3 regions of the Alteromonas sp. DYW1 genome follow, and region 1 is predicted to be linked to each of the others. Evidence: predicted binding sites of a transcription regulator. Region 1 holds the regulator's gene; each other region holds the start of a gene.
What was found. Region 1 encodes NrdR, which represses ribonucleotide reductase genes. Its sites were predicted from a motif close to AAACACNANATNTNGTGTTT; they were not measured.
Positions count from the first base shown of each region.

Region 2: the regulator NrdR is predicted to act here: its motif matches at 2,178-2,197, upstream of nrdG (anaerobic ribonucleoside-triphosphate reductase activating protein).
Region 3: the regulator NrdR is predicted to act here: its motif matches at 5,583-5,602, upstream of nrdA (class 1a ribonucleoside-diphosphate reductase subunit alpha).

Region 1 is NZ_CM186038.1:1,149,210-1,156,471, forward strand. Features, by position in the region: gene lpxD (UDP-3-O-(3-hydroxymyristoyl)glucosamine N-acyltransferase) at 1-508, shown strand, start outside; gene glyA (serine hydroxymethyltransferase) at 645-1,904, shown strand; gene nrdR (transcriptional regulator NrdR) at 1,909-2,358, shown strand; gene ribD (bifunctional diaminohydroxyphosphoribosylaminopyrimidine deaminase/5-amino-6-(5-phosphoribosylamino)uracil reductase RibD) at 2,377-3,504, shown strand; gene AC121Z_RS05130 (riboflavin synthase) at 3,520-4,182, shown strand; gene ribBA (bifunctional 3,4-dihydroxy-2-butanone-4-phosphate synthase/GTP cyclohydrolase II) at 4,219-5,319, shown strand; gene ribH (6,7-dimethyl-8-ribityllumazine synthase) at 5,390-5,872, shown strand; gene nusB (transcription antitermination factor NusB) at 5,874-6,296, shown strand; gene thiL (thiamine-phosphate kinase) at 6,301-7,262, shown strand, end outside; gene AC121Z_RS05155 (phosphatidylglycerophosphatase A family protein) at 7,262-7,262, shown strand, end outside.
Region 2 is NZ_CM186038.1:257,156-264,417, forward strand. Features, by position in the region: gene nrdD (anaerobic ribonucleoside-triphosphate reductase) at 1-1,672, opposite strand, end outside; gene nrdG (anaerobic ribonucleoside-triphosphate reductase activating protein) at 1,656-2,135, opposite strand; gene AC121Z_RS01190 (Tn7-like element transposition protein TnsE) at 2,333-3,988, opposite strand; gene AC121Z_RS01195 (TnsD family Tn7-like transposition protein) at 4,003-5,526, opposite strand; gene AC121Z_RS01200 (ATP-binding protein) at 5,528-6,805, opposite strand; gene AC121Z_RS01205 (TnsB C-terminal domain-containing protein) at 7,170-7,262, opposite strand, start outside.
Region 3 is NZ_CM186038.1:1,831,554-1,838,815, forward strand. Features, by position in the region: gene AC121Z_RS08095 (hypothetical protein) at 1-109, shown strand, start outside; gene AC121Z_RS08100 (IS110 family RNA-guided transposase) at 146-1,096, opposite strand; gene yfaE (class I ribonucleotide reductase maintenance protein YfaE) at 1,598-1,852, opposite strand; gene nrdB (class Ia ribonucleoside-diphosphate reductase subunit beta) at 1,905-3,035, opposite strand; gene nrdA (class 1a ribonucleoside-diphosphate reductase subunit alpha) at 3,101-5,425, opposite strand; gene ubiG (bifunctional 2-polyprenyl-6-hydroxyphenol methylase/3-demethylubiquinol 3-O-methyltransferase UbiG) at 5,798-6,499, opposite strand; gene gyrA (DNA topoisomerase (ATP-hydrolyzing) subunit A) at 6,769-7,262, shown strand, end outside.

The sequences.
Region 1 (7,262 bases):
TGTACATAGTCAAACTGTGATTGGATCGGACGGTTTCGGTTATGCGAATGAAAAAGGCGAATGGTTAGCAATCCCGCAGACCGGGACGGTGATTGTAGGTGACCGCAGTCAAATTGGTGCTGGCACGACCATCGACCGCGGCGCGCTCGAAGATACTGTTATCGGGACCAACGTAATTATCGATGATCAGGTGCATATTGGACACAACTGTCGTATCGGTGACCACTCATGTATCTGCGGTAAAACAGGCATGGCAGGCAGCGTGACTATCGGCAAGTACGTGGTAATTGCCGGTAGTGTTGTCATTAATGGGCATTTGAGTATTGCTGACAAGGTTCAGATCACGGGTTTCTCGATGATTACCAGTGACATTACCGAGGCGGGTGTCTATTCTTCGGGGCAACCCGCTATGCCGAATCGCGAATGGCGCAAAAATGCAGTGCGTGCACGCCAACTTGATGATTTGTTCGCGCGCGTCAAACAGCTCGAGAAACAACTGCAAAAATAAATCTACACTAGACCACAACTATCTAACAAAATCGGTATACTTAGCGAACAAAATGACTAGAATATGCGCTCGTAATTTTTCCGCAGCGCATGTTCAATAACATCGCGTAACCGTACCTCGCTGTTAAGGAGCCTTTATGCTTTCACGCAACATGACAATTGCTGATTTTGATCCGGAACTCGCCAAAGCCATTGAAAATGAAAATACACGCCAAGAACACCATATTGAGTTGATTGCATCTGAAAACTATTGCAGTCCGCGTGTACTTGAAGCGCAAGGTTCTCAGTTAACCAATAAATACGCCGAAGGCTATCCTGGGAAGCGCTACTATGGTGGCTGTGAGTATGTTGATATCGCAGAAGAATTGGCCATAGAACGCGCAAAACAGCTCTTTGGTGCTGAGTACGCCAACGTACAACCGCATTCTGGCTCTCAAGCAAATACTGCCGTTTTTATGGCTCTGCTGGATGCTAACGATACGGTTCTGGGGATGAGCTTAGCCGATGGTGGTCACCTTACGCATGGTTCACATGTTAATTTTTCCGGTAAAACTTATCATGCAGTGCAGTATGGCTTGAATGAGGAAACCGGCGAAATCGATTATGCACAGGTTGAGGCGTTGGCAGAAGAGCATAAACCTAAAATGATCATCGGCGGCTTCTCTGCCTATTCAGGGATTGTCGATTGGCAACGGTTCCGTGCAATTGCTGACAAGGTAGGGGCCTATTTGCTTGTTGATATGGCACACGTTGCCGGTTTGGTTGCGGCTGGTCTCTATCCGAATCCACTACCGCATGCGCACGTGGTAACGACAACGACACACAAAACCTTAGCAGGACCGCGCGGTGGTTTGATCTTGTCATCGTGTGGCGATGAAACCTTATATAAGAAATTAAACAGTTCAGTATTCCCCGGCAATCAAGGTGGTCCACTGTGCCATGTCATTGCAGCAAAAGCTGTAGCGTTTAAAGAAGCCCTTGAGCCAGAATTCAAAGTTTATCAACAGCAAGTGTTGGCGAATGCCAAGGCAATGGTTGCTGTGATGCAACAGCGCGGCTATAAGATTGTGTCAAATGGCACGGATAACCATCTTTTCTTGCTAGACCTTATTGACAAAGATATCACCGGGAAAGATGCCGATGCTGCGTTGGGTAATGCAAATATTACGGTAAATAAAAATTCGGTTCCTAAGGACCCTCGCTCTCCTTTTGTCACCAGTGGTTTACGCATAGGTACGCCAGCAATCACTCGGCGAGGCTTTAAAGAAGCTGAAGCAGAGCAGGTGGCAACTTGGATTTGTGATGTGCTCGATAATATGGGTGATGAAACTGTAATTGCACGTGTACGCGACGAAGTTGTTGCGCTGTGCACTCGCTTCCCAGTGTACGCGAACTAAGCGAATGCATTGCCCTTTCTGTACGGCACAAGATACTAAAGTGATCGACTCTCGGCTGGTCGCCGAGGGTCATCAAATTAGACGGCGCCGTGAGTGTGTGGATTGCCATGAACGTTTCACTACCTTTGAATTAGCGGAATTGGTTTTACCCCGCGTAATCAAAAGGGACGGTAGCCGCGATCCATTCAATGAAGAAAAGTTACGCGCCGGAATGTTGCGCGCACTTGAGAAACGCCCCGTCAGTACTGAACAAATTGAACAGTGCATTGTAAAAATAAAATCGGCTTTACGCGCGACTGGTGAACGAGAGGTCAGTAGTGAAATGGTCGGCAACTTAATTATGGACGCACTGAAAGAGTTGGATAAAGTCGCATATGTGCGCTTTGCCTCGGTGTATCGTTCATTTGAAGATATTCGTGAGTTTGGTGAAGAGATTGCCAAGCTTGGCGATTAGTTGAATCAAGGCACCTCTATGCATAGTCGCGTTGTCGATACTAGCTTTATGTTACGGGCTATCGAGCTCGCGCGCCGAGGTCAATATACAACGACACCCAATCCATGTGTGGGTTGCGTCATTGTAAATGCACAGGGAACCATAGTCGGAGAGGGCTTTCATCAGCAAGCCGGAACTCCGCATGCCGAAGTACACGCCCTGAGGGCCGCCGGAGCGCATGCGCTAGGTGCAACTGCTTACGTCACCCTCGAACCTTGTAGTCACCATGGCCGCACTGGCCCTTGCGCGGATGCATTGATTCAAGCCGGTATCAGCCGTGTAGTAGTCGCTGTGCAAGATCCAAACCCATTAGTCGCAGGGCAAGGAATTGCGAAATTGCAAGCGGCAGGCATAAATGTATCGCTGGGGATTGCACAGGCAGAGGCAAGCGAAATAAACCGCGGGTTTATCAAGCGCATGTTAACGGGGCGACCCTTTGTAACGCTTAAACTCGCCGCGAGTTTGGATGGCAGAACCGCACTGCATAACGGACAAAGTCAATGGATTACAGGCTCTGAGGCGCGCCGCGATGTACATATCGAGCGGGCTAAACATTGCGCCATTCTAACTGGCGCCGACACCGTGTTATTGGATAACCCACAATTAACAGTGCGCTTGTCTGCAGATGAGTTTTATCCTCAAGAATTGCAGCAACAAGCCGTGCGACAACCTGCACGAGTCATTATTGATAGCAAAAATCGCCTGCATAGTGAGTTGCAAATCATGGCGCAAGAAGGGCAGACGATTGTGGTCAATGAGGCAGAAAATAATGCATTAGCGCACTTGCCTGCGGCACAAGTGCTACAATGGCAGATAGCCAAAACACAGGGTTTTATTGATTTGCCCGCGCTGCTTATACGGATGGGGCAAGCCGCTTTTAATTCCGTCTGGTTGGAATGTGGCCATCGACTGGGTGGCGCTATGCTGAATGCGGGTTTAGTCGATGAAATTATTGTTTATCAAGCCCCCAAGTTGATGGGAGATACGGCAAAGCCACTGATCATGTTGCCGACTTATGAGTCGATGCAACAGGTCCCTGCATTCAGTCTTACAACGGTTGAAAGGCTTGGGAATGACCTTAAATTGGTGCTTAGACCACAAACGTAACTGACTGGAGTCGAGATGTTCACAGGAATTATAAGTGCCGTGGGTACGCTAACCGCACTGCAACACAAGGGCGATGATATGCGTATCACGGTCAATGTTGGCAAACTCGATATGGCAGATGTGGCGCTGGGCGATAGTATCGCTACCAATGGTGTTTGTTTAACGGTTGTTGCTTTTGACCAGCATTCGTTCAGTGCCGATGTGTCTGCAGAGACCCTCAAATACACCGGTTTTGGCCAATATGCGGTAGGTACCCGAGTCAACTTAGAAAAGGCCTTGGCAGTCAGTGACCGCTTGGGTGGGCATATCGTTTCTGGACATGTTGATGGGATTGGTACCATTAGCAAAATCAATCACCATAGCAAGTACATAGAGTTTTGGGTGACTGCACCAGCATCGCTTGCCAAGTATATTGCGCACAAAGGCTCGATAACGGTGGATGGTATCAGTCTGACCGTTAATGAGGTCAACGGTACCGATTTTATGCTCTGGATCATTCCGCATACGTTGCAAGAAACTGTTATGGCGGATTATCAGGTTGGTTCTCGCATAAACCTAGAAGTTGACTTGGTCGCCCGCTATTTAGAGCGGCTACTAATGGGCGCTGACGCAGCGAAGGCTTCAACAAGTAAGCTCGACATGGCGTTTTTGGCCGAACACGGATTTTTAAAACAATAAAAATAATCGCTTAATCTTTACCTTACAGAGAGCACGATGGCACTGAACACACCACAAGAAATTATTGAAGATATTCGTAATGGTCGTATGGTCATTTTGATGGACGATGAAGATCGCGAGAATGAAGGCGATTTGATCATGGCAGCCCAGCATGTTACGCCAGAAGCAATTAACTTTATGGTGAAGCATGCGCGCGGACTGGTGTGTTTACCCATGACCGCTGAGCGCTGCCAGCGCCTAAACCTGCCGCTAATGGTCAACAATAATGGCGCCCAGTTTTCGACTAACTTTACTGTTTCAATTGAGGCCGCAGAGGGCGTAACCACCGGTATTTCAGCGGCCGACAGGGCAAAAACCATACTGGCAGCAACGGCACCTGATGCAAAAGCATCAGACATCGTTCAGCCGGGGCACATTTTTCCATTAATCGCTAAGCAAGGTGGAGTCTTAAATCGAGCTGGACATACCGAGGCGGGGGTAGATTTAGCGCGCTTGGCAGGCTGTGAGCCAGCAGCAGTGATTGTCGAAATTTTGAATGACGACGGCACTATGGCAAGGCGCCCAGAATTAGAAGCGTTTGCGCAGAAGCATAACCTGAAAATGGGCACCATTGCAGACCTTATCGAATACCGCAACATCAATGAGACGACGATTGAGCGAGTAGCCCAGTGCCACTTACCTACGCAATACGGTGAATTTGAACTTTTTACCTTCCGCGACATTATTGATAATCAACTGCATTTCGCCTTGAAGAAGGGCGATATTGTGGCTGATAAACCAACATTAGTGCGTGTGCATTTGCATAATACTTTTTCTGACCTGCTGGGATCCACGCGTTCGCTCAGTCGCTCTATGACTTTACCACAAGCGATGCAACGGATCGCGAATGACGGTGGGGTACTCGTGTTGTTGGGTAAAGAAGAAGATATCGCGCAACAAGTGCATCAATTTGAAATGGAAGATCGCGGTGAAACACCACCCGCAGCGGATTGGAAAGGATCCTCGCGAACTGTTGGGGTAGGTAGCCAAATTTTAGCCTCATTGGGGGTTAAGCAGATGCGATTGTTAAGCAAGCCAGTCAAATACCACGCTCTATCGGGTTACGGACTGGAAGTAGTCGAATATATACACGAATAATTAGTTTTCTTTAGCTAGACTGGCGAAAAGCTGTGCTATAATGCGCGCCGAAATTTTTAGGGGTTGTGAAATGAATGTAATTGAAGGTAATGTCAGAGCAACGGGTAAGCGGTTTGCTATTGTGGTTTCGCGGTTTAATAGCTTCGTTGTAGAGAGTTTGTTAGAAGGGGCGCTCGACACCTTGGAGCGTTTCGGCGAAGTTAATGATGCAGATATTACCGTTGTGCGTGTACCAGGCGCATACGAATTACCCATTGCAGCCAAGAAGCTAGCGGCCAGTCAGAAATTTGATGCCATTATCGCCTTGGGCGCGGTTATCCGTGGTGGAACTCCACATTTTGACTTTGTTGCAGGCGAATGCAACAAAGGACTGGCGCAGGTTTCACTGGATTTTGCTATTCCAGTTTCTTTTGGCGTTATTACCACTGACAGCATTGAACAGGCGATTGAGCGTTCTGGTACCAAGGCAGGCAATAAAGGTGCCGAGGCCGCCATGGGCGCGCTGGAAATGGTCAACGTCATGGCAAACATCGAGCAGCAACTGGGTGAATAACGTGAAAGTATCACCTCGCCATAGAGCGCGCGAACTGGCATTGCAAGGCGTCTACTCTTGGCAAATGTCGAATAATGCGATTGAACAAGTGGAGTTGATGTTAGCCACAAGTAACGATATGAAGCAGGTCGATATGACACTGTTTCAGCGTTTGTTGCGTGGTTGCGCTGAGCACACTGACCAATTAGATGAGCAAATCAAGCCCTACTTGGGTCGCTTGCCTGAAGAGCTTGATCCGATAGAAAAGGCAACCTTGCGCATCGCTACGTTCGAACTCGTACATTGCATAGAGACACCCTATAAAGTCATCATCAATGAGGCAATTGAGTTAGCCAAAAGTTTTGGCGCGCAAGACAGCCATAAATTCATCAATGGTGTTTTAGACAAAGCGGTAAAAACACTGCGTAAGCACGAGCGTAGTTAGTCACGTGAAGGAATTCGATTTAATTGAGCGTTTTTTTAAACGCGGTGGCTACACGCGTAAAGACGTATTAATCGGCATTGGCGATGATGCCGCAGTCACACAAGTGCCTGACAAGCAGTGCTTGGCAACCACCACTGATACCTTGGTTAGCGGCGTACACTTTCTTCCGGACGCTCCCGCTCATGCGGTTGCGCACAAGGCAATGGCTGCGAATCTTAGTGATTTGGCAGCAATGGGGGCAGAACCCGCTTGGGTAAGCTTGTCTTTATCGATCCCTGCAACTGAAGAAGCATGGCTGGACGCGTTCAGCCAAGGTATTTATGAGTTGCTTGAGTATTACCACGTGCAATTGATAGGCGGTGATACGGTTTCAGGTCCACTTTCTTTAACCATAACTGCGCAAGGTTTTGTACCCGAAGACTCAGCGTTAAAGCGATCTGGTGCTAAGCCAGGAGATTGGATCTATGTGACGGGGCATGTAGGCGATGCAGGCGCTGGGCTTGATATCCTGAAGCATGCGTTAGAGGCAACGGGTGCTGACGCCGATTACTTAATTAAGCGTCATCGTTACCCCAGCCCGCAGGTGGTCGCAGGGACTGCACTGCGCCGTTGCGCGAGTGCCTGTATTGATATCAGTGATGGCTTGTTGGCCGATTTATCGCACATTTTGAAAGCCTCTAAGTGTGGAGCTCTCGTGCATGTTGATCGTTTACCGCTGTCACAAGAGCTGAGCAATGTGGTAACCCCTACTCAAGCCATCCAATACGGTTTAACGGCAGGCGATGATTACGAGCTCTTGTATACCATTGGTGAAGAATATAAGAGTAAAGTGGAAACTGCGCTAACAACATTCGGTATTAAGACAACCTGTATTGGTCAAATCACGGGGCTGGTCGATAAGATCGAGTTGCGCCAAAACGATAAGCCCTTTGCGTTTACTGGTCGCAAAGGTTTCGAACATTTCAA
Region 2 (7,262 bases), 890 kb from region 1:
CTTCTGAGCCGCATGATGGGCACACGTGTAAAGTGCGCTTGTCGATAGTTTCGCAAACATTGCAGATCGTAATCTTTACGTTCACACAAAAATAGTTACATCCTGCTTTCGCAGCAATATTAAGAAGATTTAAGGCGTTATTATAGGTTAACGTTTCCTCAAGATTGAGGTGAAGTGCTGAACCACCATCAAGGTATTGGTTTAACTCTCTTCCATGCAGGATAAACTTGTCAATATGTGTGGTATTTGTGTTTTCAACAAGATAGTGATAACTGTTGTAACAGTCTCTGTTAACCACATAGCCATCTTGTCTATCCCATTTGGCATTTTTGACTCCCAAATTTTCCGCAGGCACAAATTCAGTGTTGAACTGACAATTATAGTGCTTAGATGCAGCGCGATTTTGTTCGTAAATGACTTGCAGTTGAGTCCTGACAAAGTCTTTGTATCTTTGATTATTGCCAACTTCGATACCTACAAACTCTGCGGCTTCTGCCAGTCCGTTGACTCCCAGCGTTAAAAATTGCTTATCCAAACTAATGAAGCCCGCGTCATAAACAGGAAGTGCTCCCGCTGCTTTATACTCCTCGATGAGTCTACGATAAGCGACTTGATACTTGTGTATCTTCTGAACTTCAGTGCTTAAATCTCTGCCATCCTGAATTAATCGGTTCATATTAATCGTGATCACGTTAATAGAACCTGTCGATACACCCCCAGCACCCAAGCTGTAAGAAAACGTATTGTCTGTTATCTCATTGCGTAATCGGCAACAAGAGGCCAATGAATCGGCACTTTCGGATTGGTAAACAAAAAATGAGTTACCTTCACTCATCGCTTTAGCACAGGTCGCTGCAAAATTGATGTCTTTGACTTTCCCATCTTTTGTCAACATCGCTGCAGTGACCACTGGAAATGTGAGCACGGCCCGTTTACGTTCATCGTTAAACCACTCGAGAAAGAATGCTTGCAGTGATTCAATGTTCTCCCATTTGGGTTTACTCATGTCAGGAAACACAAACTCGCCAAACATTGAATCAAAGTAGTACTCGTCATAGAGCGATATGTTCCAAAATACACTTTGATAACCCCGCGCAGCCGCAGGTTGGTTTAGGGCATAAACGACATGCTGTAGATGGTTAGCTACCTCTTTTGCATGCGTATTCAGATAATTTTCTCCATAATCTCGACGCGCAAAATGGTCGAAGTAAATCAAGAATTCAACCGTGGCAATAGCACCCGCAAATTGCGCACTAATTGCAAATACCAAGTTTACGAAGCTGCCGCAGAAAGATTCTATATGTTGTGGTGCTTTAGATTCACCGCCAAGTTCAGTCAACCCATTTAAGAGAAATGGGTACATGGTAATTGAAGTGCAGTAAGGCTTTAGACTGGTTTCATCATGCACATAGATTTCATGTGCTTCTATCTGTCGCTGATACTCTAGTGCAAGTTCATGACCAAATAGCTCCTTAATCTTATTGCTCACCAATGCGCGGTTTACCTGAATAAAGTAGTCTTTCATCAGCTCGGCTTCAAGTGTGGCAATGTTTTTGTTTGTCACATTTGCGTTGGCGTCTAACTTCGCGCCATCAGCAGCGGTTTCAGCATTTAAGTAACTATCGATAAACTGCAGTTTTTGTTTTATATGTTTATCATCGAGTGTTAGCACACTTATTCTCCCAAAATTTATGGTTTAGTAATTCGCCTGTATTGACGTTTATTAGTTTTTGATTGGTCGACGGGGAGTCGAGTCCGCCAAGTGAAAAAATCCACTTGCCGGTTTTCAGGAATGACAGTTGTTTTTGGATTTTTGAGGATACTCTGGGTAGTCCAGTATAAAGACAGGTCTTGAGTTGTGATTGTCTGGCAATACGGAGCTTTTCAATAAGCGCGTCTGCATGCCATTCACCGCCAAAAAAGAGCACGCACGTTATAAATCCCTCGTATTTCTTTAGATATGCAGCAAACCGTTCATTGGTCAGTGATTCGCCAAGAGTGCAGTCCCAAATATCGTTGCTGTGGCAGCCCTCACACCGCAACTTACAGCCTGTTATCGTGAATCCAAGTGATACCTCATCAGGTACTTCTTGAAACAGTACTTGAGGTTCCAGTGAGTTAAAAAGGGGTTGCATTGAATAGCCCGCTAACTATATATAGTGCTATTTAACCACTAAATGCACTATATGTAGTATTGATCCAGATCAAAGCATACAGCGGATCATCATTTTTCCATCTTCTCACAAAACGCTTGGTTGCAAAAAATGTCTGGTAATTGAGCGCTTAACGCACTTCTATCCATTCGCACGAAAGCTACGTAGATATATCTTTACTACATCCCGATCACTTTTTCTGCTGCTCTAGCTACCCATGAGTCAAGAGCATCTCGCTCGTTTGTGATCTTGTTATCAGGGTGCCCCAAGTACTCCTTAACTGAAGTGTTCTGCGAAATAAACTGACGTTTCCAGCTCATTGCATTCAATCCTTCGTCCTTATATGCAGTCATTAACTCATCGAGAATTCTTTGAAATGTGATGGAGGTATCACCTGCGCGGAAAAATAATGTGGATAAGCTTTCAGTATCCAATGTCCCGTCCTTCTTCGGCTTACACGTTAATTCAATTTCTAATATTTGAATCGTCGTCGATTTGTCTCGCTTAACTACAGCATGGCAATATCGACGAGGCCTACCTCCAACCAAATGCTGGCTGCGACATCTTTTCCTCGGGACGTCTCCTATACTGCTCTGAATTTGCCACCCGTGCTCTTCCTGCAGTTTTTGCAGCATAGATTGAAAGAACACAATTTTTTCAGGTGCATCGATTAAGTCTGGAGGATCAAGATTGTCAACATCCGCCTTTGGTCCCTTTCCATTGTCACTCCCTTTCTTCAAGTTGGCTAATTCTTCAGGGGGTTGCTCCTGTAAATCATCCAAATCTGGTTCAGTTTGTGGTGGTAGCACTTTTACCTGCCTTGTGCTTCTTCTCGTGTCGAGTTCTACATCAAAGTGCAAGCCGCTTCTGCCTAACTTCAGCAAGTGTCTTTTTCTATTTGAGTTCGGTTTTGTGTCTGGATCCAGCTCTCTAGTATTTACGGGTGGTCTATTTGGTGGTTTAGGTTTCTCGTCACTATTTTCAGGGTCTTTGTTAAGTAAAAGGTGGTCATCTGGGTGTGAGAAAAAAACGACATCAAGGTCAGGTGCCTTAAGACCAGAAACAGACCTGATTTCACGAATAAACACCTGGTTTTCTTCAGGCTCTCTGCCCGTATAGCCCGCAAGTGAAATTTCGCAATGGCTCAAGTTTGGTGGTGTAAAATCAAATGTCCAACGATCTGCGCCGTTTTCAATAATTGAATTCTGATTAATTGATTGGAAAATCGAGCCGAAGCTATCTTGCGCGTCAGAGTCAAAGAGCAACCAAGTGAAGAATTTTCTGTACTGTAGGCTATTCATATACCTAACAGGGATATTCGTAGACAACTCAACGTTACCAACCCAATCTTCAGACCAGGACTTACCAAGTTGCCAGGTATTCCCCTGATAAACAGCAGCGCGCACCACTTCTGAAGAATGAAAGAAAAGCATGCGTGCGACTTCTGCTATTGGTAACCAATATACTTTTTCGTCAGTTTCGATTCTGTACAGAACGCAATTGTCGAATTGTTCTGAAAAATCATCGACACGTTTTAAGGTGCGAGGTAGTTGTCGAAAATCTACTTTTTTCCAGCTGTCCTGCTGAGGCAACATAACCGTTTCTGTCCATCCCTGAACCTTGTTTTCTGTTGATGTTCTTGGAAAGACAGTTCCGGGCACTAAGGCTGGTAATAGATCGATAGGCAAACCCTTCCTAAAATAACCGAGATCATCCCGGTAAAAATAACAAATGACTTTCCACTCTTGCCCTGGATTCTGATACCAATCTCCCAACAATATTAGCTTTGATTCTTTAGGTATTCCGCGAATTCCAATCTCATCAATATTAGACATAAATCGGGCTATCCTTAACTTTGTTCTAAACGTCGTATTTCGGCTTCAATCTTGGGGGTTACTAATTCTATTCGAATTGCAGCTGTTCTGAGTAAACGCCAACGTTTCACCTCAAGATCGTTCGATTTCATTTGTTCGTAAGCAATCCTCAATCTGTGGAGGTGAAAGTCTTCTACCGATTCTTCATGGTCAGTGAGCCATTGGCTCGTCGCTGGTAGATCAGGCAAATGTTTCTCAACTGAATTTGACCGGGGCAGTTCCTTAATGATTCGAGTTCTTGTAAAACGTGGTCTATTACGCACGTTAGCCATGACCTCATATACTGATTCAAGATGCGCAACGTTTTTTGAATCCCAATCACGGTAGTTAACGGCGTAGTGGCTTTGCGAATTTACTTTTCGTTTTGGCCGATTAGACATCAGCCAGCTCTTGTCGTTGCGATACAACCAAGCATAGATAGCACCACTACGCTCGGTACTTCTAAGCTCTTTAACGCCTGCGTTCGGGTGCTGCTTTAGCATACCTTCCCAACTCGCTCTGTATTCTGCAAAGTCGTCCCGTACTGTGACTTTTTTTCTAGAATGGTTGGGCACCAAAATTCTGTCAGGTAGACTGCGCACTTTTTCCAATAACTTAGTGACAGACAATTCGGGGACCAGTGCAGTGACAACAAGTAAATGGCGCAAAGGGTGAAATGACTTACGATGTTTTCGAAATAAGTTAGTCAGCCAGTAGTTGTTTTCTGAATAGTTAAATTGATTTTCAAATGTTGTTCCAGCCCATGTCCTCTGGAGTAGTCTATGTATTTCCTGATGGCGGATCCGGCTCTTGTTCACTAGACCAAGTTCAGCTGCTAAATTTCTGTAAAACAATGTCCAGCGATTAAAGCCAAGGCCTTTAGATTGAGAAGCCTTAAGTAATTGCTCGTACCGGGCATGCAGTGCCCTTTCGATATCTTTCAACTCTACATGTCTGATATCCGCATTCAATTTACTCTCGTTCGCCACATTAAAAAGATGTTTCTCTTTCGGATGGAAGGATATCGTTGAGTATTCCAGAAAGCATGAATGCCTCCCGCAAAACACCAAGGCTGGCAACTGCTGGATTCGCTGCCAATAGCACTCACCGAAAATCCTTCGCTGCTCTCTCAAGCATTGAGGGCAATATCGAAAATATTCCTGTTGTTTGACTGCACTGGCGGCAATACCAGATCGAGTATGAATGTCACCTCCTGAATCTGAGCACATGGAACGAATCGTTTTCATAGCTTGTTGCTGAGAGAGAAAAGGTAAATAAATTGGCGCCAAAGTGAATGAGTTAATAAGCTCCATCACAGTTGTCGGCCACACAAGTTGAATGTTATTAACCAGAGAATTCAAGTGGCTTGGTAAATCTGGGACAGCGACAGCTGTTGAAGAGGAAAATACTTCCCGGACAATAGCTTTTTGATTACCAGCTAAGCCAGTATGTTGCGCATACCGAGCAACCATGCTGTACAGTAATTCGTCCTGATAAGGAACAGGGAAGTAGCCAAGCATGCTATCCAGCCAGTAATTTATGGACAGGGTAAATAAGACCTTCCTCCTTCATCACCTCATACATAGGTCCTGATTTATCCGCATAAATCTTCCTGAGGTCCTGGTCAGAAAGTTGGCCCCAGCTGTCTCGTTTTGTATAGACTGGCTTTGAGTCATCCTTTGAACTTCTTGCCTCTTCTTTGCCCGTTTGTGTAAGCGCCGTTGTCGCCATTTGTATTATCTGAATCAAGGTAAGGTCTGGTTTTCTCGCCAATGCATCTGTAACGAGAGGCGTCGTAATGTCCTCGGAAATGCCCATTGAAACGATCGTCTGAATCGCAGAATTAGCGATGTTCGTCTCATCAGATTCTCCCAGTTCAATCCTTTTAGGTTTTTCTAGAGGTTGTGATACGAGCTTATCTATTGCGTTCATCATGCTACATTCAAGTTTTGGGAAAATGAGATCATTGCAATCTTCAAGCTCCTTCCTGTTGCCCGTCCGCAATGCATCAAGCAAAGGTTTAACAATTGAAAACTCATCTTCGAAAACTTGCTCGAAGAGTTCTGGAGATAAAACTTCGTCTTCTGGAGTGGATGCTAATAAGACGGCGCGAGCTTGGGCAAGACAAAAGAGTTTAACAACAATGTCAGGCACGCCTTGCGTCAACTCATACAATTTATTTGTCAGTGGCTCATTTCTCTCAACCTTATTGCCAAGCCACTGGTAAGGCCATAGTTCTTCAAGAAAATCTTCCCAGCTTTCATCCTTAGGCAATCTATCCCACACCAGACTTCCATCTCCACTTGCGCGTCTAGCCTGCCGGAACTCGCTCGCAAATAGCCGCAAAGCTTTGGGCGTACCAATAAGTACAACAGAGACTTCTACGACATTTACCAGCGTTACCAAAAAGTTGATCATTTTCTTCTCGCCACCGCTTTTCGCGAGACTCATATGCTGGAACTCATCGATGACAATTAAACCAATGGCGTGTATCAGGCAAAGATCAGCAACATCTGCCATCATTTTTGCTATTGTTGGTCGGCCGGATCCGTAAGTGCTTCGATAATCGAGATTAAGACGACGGTCTAGTGCGATAAAAAAGCTTAAGCAGAAGTCGGAAAGTGAACCATCATATGGGCAATCAACTTTAAGCCAGGGCACCTGGAGCATATGAAGGTCTGGATGATATATCACACGCGGATAAGTGTTCAGTACAAGGTTTGTCGTGGTTGATTTCCCCGCACCGGATATTCCTGCAATCGTCATAGATGAAGCAGGAGAGTCCACATCATCATGCATATAGGTGGTTAGATTTTCGTTCTGAATCAAGCCACGAATTGAATTTAGCTTTCGCTTGAATGTTGCGGTATTTGGGTTCCTATTAAGGTAGCTGCATCTGATCAGTTTAGACAGCTTATGCTCGATAATGATGTGGTTGGTTTGTGGAACAAAAAAATCTCGCGTTAAGCGGTTTATTGCATGAGTTCGAATGTGGCATGGTAAATTGATTTCTTAAGGTTGAAAGTGGGGTCTCTTTCTCAAGGACTTTTCCACTTCTATGGGGCTCATTATTACCGGAAGCGCCGCGATCAGCGGGTTTTCATCGTACTCAGGTAATCCTGTTTTTTTGTATTCTGCTTCAGGAAACCTAGTTGCTTTTGTATTAGTCATCTGATTCCCCGTCTTTCAATAGATCCTTCAACCGAGTCGGAAGTTTAAAGCTCTTTTGCTCAGCATTTGCACCATGAATCGGTGT
Region 3 (7,262 bases), 680 kb from region 1:
ATACTATCTACCGAGAATAGAATTAAAAGATATCGAACTCGGAGAACAAAAAATCAATGTTAGAGAATATTGGCTAGGGGTATACGTAGATAGTGTCGGCAGCAAATGACGCATAACAAACGACTATGGTGTCAAATCACCCAAGTTACGCTGTTGTTACAGTCCACTTCTTACCGTCTCTGACCATCGAATTTAAGATAACAACCATCTTTCTGACACAGGCGATTAGAGCCACTTTTTTAGGCTTACCTTGCGCCAATAAGTGCTGATACTTTTGCTTGAAAACCGGATTGCATTGTATCGCTGACATCATGGCCATGAATAACACGGTTCGCACTTGTGCTCGGCCACCTTGGACTTTGCGCTTACCCTTAAATCGACCACTCTCGTTATTGATGGGTGCTACACCCACGAGTGCTGCCGCTTGTTTATTGTTCATATACCCCAACTCTGGCAGATAGCTTATTAAGGTCGCTGCCGCTGTTTTGCCGATACCTGGCATGCTTTGTACAAGCTCACTTTTTGTTTGATAGTCAGGACAACTTTCAATTAGTTTGAGCAGCTTCGTATCGCTTTTTTCTATCTGCTTCTCTAGTGCGGTTAGAATGGGCTTTATCATGGAAGACAGGCCTTTAGGCATTATTTTCAGCCGATTCTTTTCCATGGTGCGCATCACCAGTAGCTGATTTCTGCGAGCCACTAGATCAGCCATCATCCTCATCGTCTCTGGTTTGAGATGAGAAAACTTGGGTTGAATGGCTTCACCATAATGCGCTATCAATTGCGCATCTAACTTATCGGTTTTCGCCCGACGGCCAATCGCACCAGCAAAACGTTTGATGTGAATTGGATTGGATATTACAAAGGGTAATTTGGCTTTTGAGCATGCAAGGATAAAAGCGAATTCATAACGACCGGTAGCCTCAATCACTATTCGTTCAGGACAATAGGACTTCAGCTGTTTAATCGCAGACTCAATACCTTTAGAGTCATTCGTAACCCTGAATTCTACCCCCAATGGACGAACGTGGACGTCCAAAAGGATCTTACCGGTATCAACGCCTACCGTTATTTTTTGCGCGTGCTGTGTTTTCATAATAAGCTTTACTCTGGTTTGCTAAATGCGAGCTCAAGAGGCCCAGTCGACTATTCGAGATTAGTGCTTGGAGTGCTCAGTAGCGTTCACGTTTGTTACCGGTCTCTCAACAGAGGAACCCCCAATCAATCGAACTGCTACTGTGCCTACTTTGGTTGCAGCCAAAGTCTGGGTCTCACTTTACCCTTCTTGTAAAAGGATTGAAGATGAATTTAGGGAAGAATTATCCATACAAACGACTATGGTGAAAACTTCGTTCAACCAAATTTTTGCGAATGAAAAATGAGCGTCAGCAATCAAGGCAAAGTGATCGTTCATACCATCAGTAAATAACGCCTCAAATCCGCAAAATAATCCGATATTAAAAACGCCGAAATGCTAACGTCGGCTCCTTGTCTTCAGCAGACTACCGCCTTCGCGGAAGTGACGGTCAGGTTTCCGCTCAAAGTTGCGATTGAACTGAAAAACTTTGATTGTCTGCTATTAACTGGATTAACCCTTTCAATTAACAATCAAAGTTACCGCTGACGTGGCCCGGGTACAGCAAGGCAATATTTCATCATCGTCAATAAAGGCGAGGGGGTCAGTGGTATAATCCACGCTGCCGCTGGTCATTTTACAACGGCAGGCCCCGCAAAAACCGTCACGGCAATGGAATTGGATGTCGATATTGTGCCGCTCAAGCGTTTCTAACAAGGTCTCTTTGGGGAGTGGCGTTATATCGAGTGTGTCACCGTTATCTGACTTACCATCGATAACGGTGACAATCAGTGTGTCGGCAGCAGGGCTCGTCACATGTATCGCTTACTTACAGTTCAAAATCTTCGAAGTCATTTACGCTGACTTCAGAATCTATTTGGCCGACAAGGTAGGAGCTGATCTCAGATTCTTGTGGAGCAACTTGTACGTTGTCTGAACTCAGATAGTTGTTCATCCATGGCAGTGGGTTGTCCTTCACATCGAAGGGTTGGTCCATTCCAATCGCCGACATACGGTGATTCGCAATGTACTCAACGTATTGGCATAAAATGTCTTTATTCAAACCAATCATTGAGCCGTTCTGGAACAAGTAGTCAGCCCATTGTTTTTCCTGTTCTACTGCTTTAAGGAAAATTTCGCGAGCTTCGTCTTTCAACTCTTCGGCAATTTCTGCCATTTCTGGGTCATCTTTGCCACGCGCCCATAGATTCAATATGTGCTGAGTTGACGTTAGATGCACGTTCTCGTCACGCGCGATTAACCGAATGATCTTAGAGTTACCTTCCATTAACTTCCGTTCAGCGAATGCAAACGTACACGCAAAGGAGACATAAAAACGGATCGCTTCGAGGGCATTCACTGAGTTAATGCACAAGAAGAGTTTCTTTTTAATTTCACGGATAGTTACGTTGTGCGCTTCACCATTAATGGTGTGTAAGCCCTCGCCCAAGGTTTGCCAAAGTTGGGTGTAGAAAATGAGATCATCATAATAGCGACTAATATCACTGGCGCGTTTTTTAATTTCCTCATTCACCACGATGTCATCGAACACATTACTGGGATCGGTAAATAAGTTACGCAGAATATGGGTATAAGAGCGCGAGTGAATCGTTTCGAAAAACGACCACGTCTCAATCCATGTTTCTAATTCAGGAAGAGATACAATCGGCAACAGCGCAATATTTGGGCTTCTGCCTTGTACAGAGTCGAGCAGTGTTTGATATTTTAAATTAGAAATAAAAATATGCTGCTCGGCGTCGCTCAGTTTCTGGAAATCTACCCGATCTTTACTCACATCAACTTCTTCTGGACGCCAAAAGAAGCTGATCTGCTTTTCGATTAACTTTTCAAAGATTTCGTGCTTTTGTTGGTCGTAACGCGCAACATTCACCGGATTCCCCATAAACATGGGTTCTGACATAGTGTCCGTAACAGTTTGATTAAACGTTGTATATTTCATGGAAACCTATTCTTATATCGATTCTTCGTACGTGTTCGCGCTTTGCTGTTGCTTTGGCACTTGCATTAGATCTTGCAAGCACCACCCGCACAATCGTCATCTTCAGCCATGACTACTTCAGTGGCTTGAGGTTGTTTAACGCCCGCTGATGTAATTGCAACACTGCTGCTGTCAGAGGCACCATCTCGGGTGTTGTGGTAGTACAACGTTTTCACGCCTAGTTTATAAGTAGTCAACAAGTCCTTAAGCAATAGCTTCATAGGCACCTTGCCGCCATCATACTTACTCGGGTCGTAATTGGTGTTGGCTGAAATGGTTTGGTCAATGAACTTCTGCATAATGCCGACCAGCTGCAAATAGCCATCATTTGACGGAATATCCCACAGCAATTCATATTGATCTTTCAACCGCTCATATTCAGGCACGACTTGCTTCAATACGCCGTCTTTACTTGATTTGATACTGATGTGACCACGTGGTGGTTCAATACCATTGGTTGCATTAGAGATCTGGGAGGAGGTCTCCGAAGGCATTAGCGCGGATAAGGTACTGTTGCGCAGACCGTGTTTTACGATGTCCTCTCGCAATGCATCCCAGTCATAATGCAAAGGTTCGTCGCAAATAGCATCAAGCTCTTTACGATAGGTATCAACTGGCATTAGGCCTTGTGAGTAGGTGGTTTCGTTAAACTTAGGACAAGCGCCTTTTTCTTTCGCTAGGTTATTCGATGCTTTGAGTAAGTAATATTGCATTGCTTCAAAGGTACGATGGACCAAACCATTAGCACTGTGATCAGAATACTTGACCCCATTCTTCGCTAGGTAGTATGCAAAGTTAATCACACCGATACCCAGCGTACGACGACCTTCAGTGGCGTTACGCGCCGCTGGTACTGGGTAGTCTTGATAGTCGAGCAAACAATCCAGTGCTCGTACAGCCAAATCCGCTAATTCATCAAACTCATCTAGGCTTTGGATCGCACCTAAGTTAAAGGCTGAGAGGGTACATAAGGCAATTTCACCTTCTTCATCATTAACGTGCTGCAACGGTTTAGTCGGCAGAGCAATTTCAAGGCATAAATTACTTTGGCGTACCGGTGCTAATTGCGGATTAAACGGACTATGAGTATTACAATGATCCACATTCTGTAAGTAAATGCGCCCAGTACTTGCTCGCTCTTGCATAAATAAACTGAACAACTCTACAGCTTTAATTTGTTTCTTACGGATACTGGGATCATTTTCATACTGCACGTATAAGCGCTCAAATTCATCCTGATCCGCAAAAAACGCATCGTACAACCCAGGTACATCCGATGGGCTAAACAAGGTAATGTACTGATCCTTGATCATCCGCTGATACATCAGCTTATTAAACTGCACACCGTAATCAAGATGGCGCACACGGTTTTCTTCAACACCACGGTTATTTTTAAGTACTAGTAACGATTCAACCTCTAGATGCCAGAGTGGGTAGAATAGGGTGGCTGCCCCGCCTCGAACACCACCTTGTGAACAGCTTTTAACGGCTGTTTGGAAGTACTTATAGAACGGCAAGCAACCGGTGTGGAAAGCTTCACCACCTCGAATAGGGCTGCCCAGCGCTCGGATCCGGCCAGCATTAATACCAATACCGGCTCGCTGACTCACGTATTTAACAATCGCGCTGGCCGTTGCGTTAATTGAATCTAAGCTATCACCCGTTTCAATTAATACACAGCTACTGAACTGGCGAGTAGGGGTTCGCACACCTGACATGATGGGTGTGGGTAACGAGATTTTAAATTTAGATGTCGCGTCATAGAAACGCTTGATGTAATCCATACGCGTATCTTTGGGATAATCCGCGAACAGACATGCTGCCACTAAGATATACAGGAACTGGGCAGATTCATAGATTTCCCCAGTCACGCGGTTCTGAACGAGGTACTTGCCTTCTAGTTGTTTGACTGCGGCATAGCTGAAATCCATATCACGCCAGTGGTCGATGTAGGCATCGAGTTCTTCAAGCTCGGCAATGCTGTAGTCTTCAAGAATATGTGTGTCGTATTTACCGGCCTTCACCATTTTTTGTACATGGTCAACAAGGGTGGGGGGCTCAAACTGGCCATAGGCTTTTTTACGTAAATGGAAAATGGCGAGACGTGCGGCTAAATATTGGTAATCTGGTGCATCCGTGCTGATCAGATCAGCAGCAGACTTGATCAAGGTTTCGTGAATGACTTCAGTGCTGATCCCTTCGTAAAACTGGATTTGCGCTTTAATTTCAACTTGAGATACCGAGACATTACTCAGCCCTTTTGCAGCCCAAGTAATAACCTTATGGATTTTATCGAGATCGATTGCTTCTTTTTCACCATTACGTTTAGTGACATACAGATTATTATTCATGATGTTTAGCCATTCATTTGAGTTAGCGCACGACACAGAGAGCGATAAAGCTCAGTTTGAGTATCGTTAGTATTTTTATAATTAAATTTGTCGCTGCTTTTTTATACGTTTTTAGCGAGCAACTGAAACACAAGATAGTGCGCTTTCGGTGTTAACGCAACCCAATATATAGGGATTTCGTTAAATAAAACTTGGCATTAATTTTAAGTTAGTGGGGACTAACGTTATGCCGCTTTTCTTGGCGATGTTTACTAAAGATCAATGGGTTTTTTAGCGTTAAAACCAAATTTTTATAACTTGCATTGATCCTAGAGGAAATCGATATATAGGTTAAAATTGCGTACACCATAACTAGATGTAGTGGTTTTGCCATTAAACGCGACAATGTAAAAGATAATTCACATCTAAATTTTTATCGGATAAATAATAGTTCTGCAATATCGGATTAAAGTGCAAACCTATCGCGGCTTTAACTGTTAATTGGGTGTCATCAATCATACTCATCAATTCGCTGGGCTTGATGAACTTGGCATGTTCGTGGGTTCCCTTAGGAACCATGTTAAGCACGTATTCAGCACCTACGATCGCCATTAAGTACGACTTCATGTTGCGATTGAGTGTAGAAAAAAAGACATGGCCGCCGGGTTTAACCAAGCGCGCACACGCCTGAATGACTGAAGCCGGTTCTGGCACGTGTTCGAGCATTTCTAAACAGGTCACAACATCGAAGGATTGCGCGTGTTGCTCAGCAAAGGCTTCTGCTGTGCTCAGCGTATAATTGACCGAAACACCAGACTCCAACCCGTGTAGTTTAGCTACCTCCAAAGCGTCTTGTGACATATCAATGCCACTAACATTTGCGCCTTGCTTCGCCATGGATTCAGATAAAATGCCACCGCCACAGCCAACATCACAGATCGTTTTAGCGAACAGACCGTCACAAGCCGCAACTATCCACTCAACGCGTAATGGGTTAATTTGATGTAAAGGCTTGAATTCGCCTTCTAGATCCCACCAACGAGAAGCGATATCTGAGAATTTTTGAATTTCCTTGGCATCTACATTGGTGCTCATTTTTTGCTCTTTGGTTAGCTTTGATCCGCAATATTATTAACGATTGCAATCAGCCAGGTAAAGGCTTCACTAAAAGTTTTATCAGAAGCGCATCTAAGGCTACAGTTTGAGAATATCTAGTGGTACACTCAACTGCTTGGAGTATGACCCAAAAGCGTGTCATAGCCTGCTGTATTCTTCCAATCCATAGCGCCGGATCGCTTGCCGATCGCTGATGCTAACGTATCGCAGGTATGACCCAATAAAACCTATAAGGGAACAGCCAGTTTATGACTGACAATGCGAAAGAAATCCTTCCGATTAATATCGAAGAAGAACTGAAGAATTCCTATCTAGACTATGCCATGAGCGTAATCGTAGGGCGTGCGTTGCCTGATGTGCGCGACGGGCTTAAGCCGGTGCATCGCCGCGTTTTATTTGCGATGAACGAACTCAAAAATGATTTCAATAAACCGTATAAAAAGTCAGCACGTGTGGTGGGCGACGTTATAGGTAAATATCACCCTCATGGTGACTCAGCGGTGTACGACACAATCGTACGTATGGCGCAGCCGTTTTCTTTGCGCTATATGCTGGTGGACGGACAAGGTAACTTCGGTTCTGTGGACGGTGATTCGGCCGCTGCAATGCGTTACACCGAAGTGCGCATGGCAAAAATTTCGCATGAGCTTTTGGCTGACCTCGATAAAGAGACGGTCAACTTTGTACCAAACTATGACGGCACCGAACAAATCCCAGAAGTTTTACCAACCAAAGTACCTAA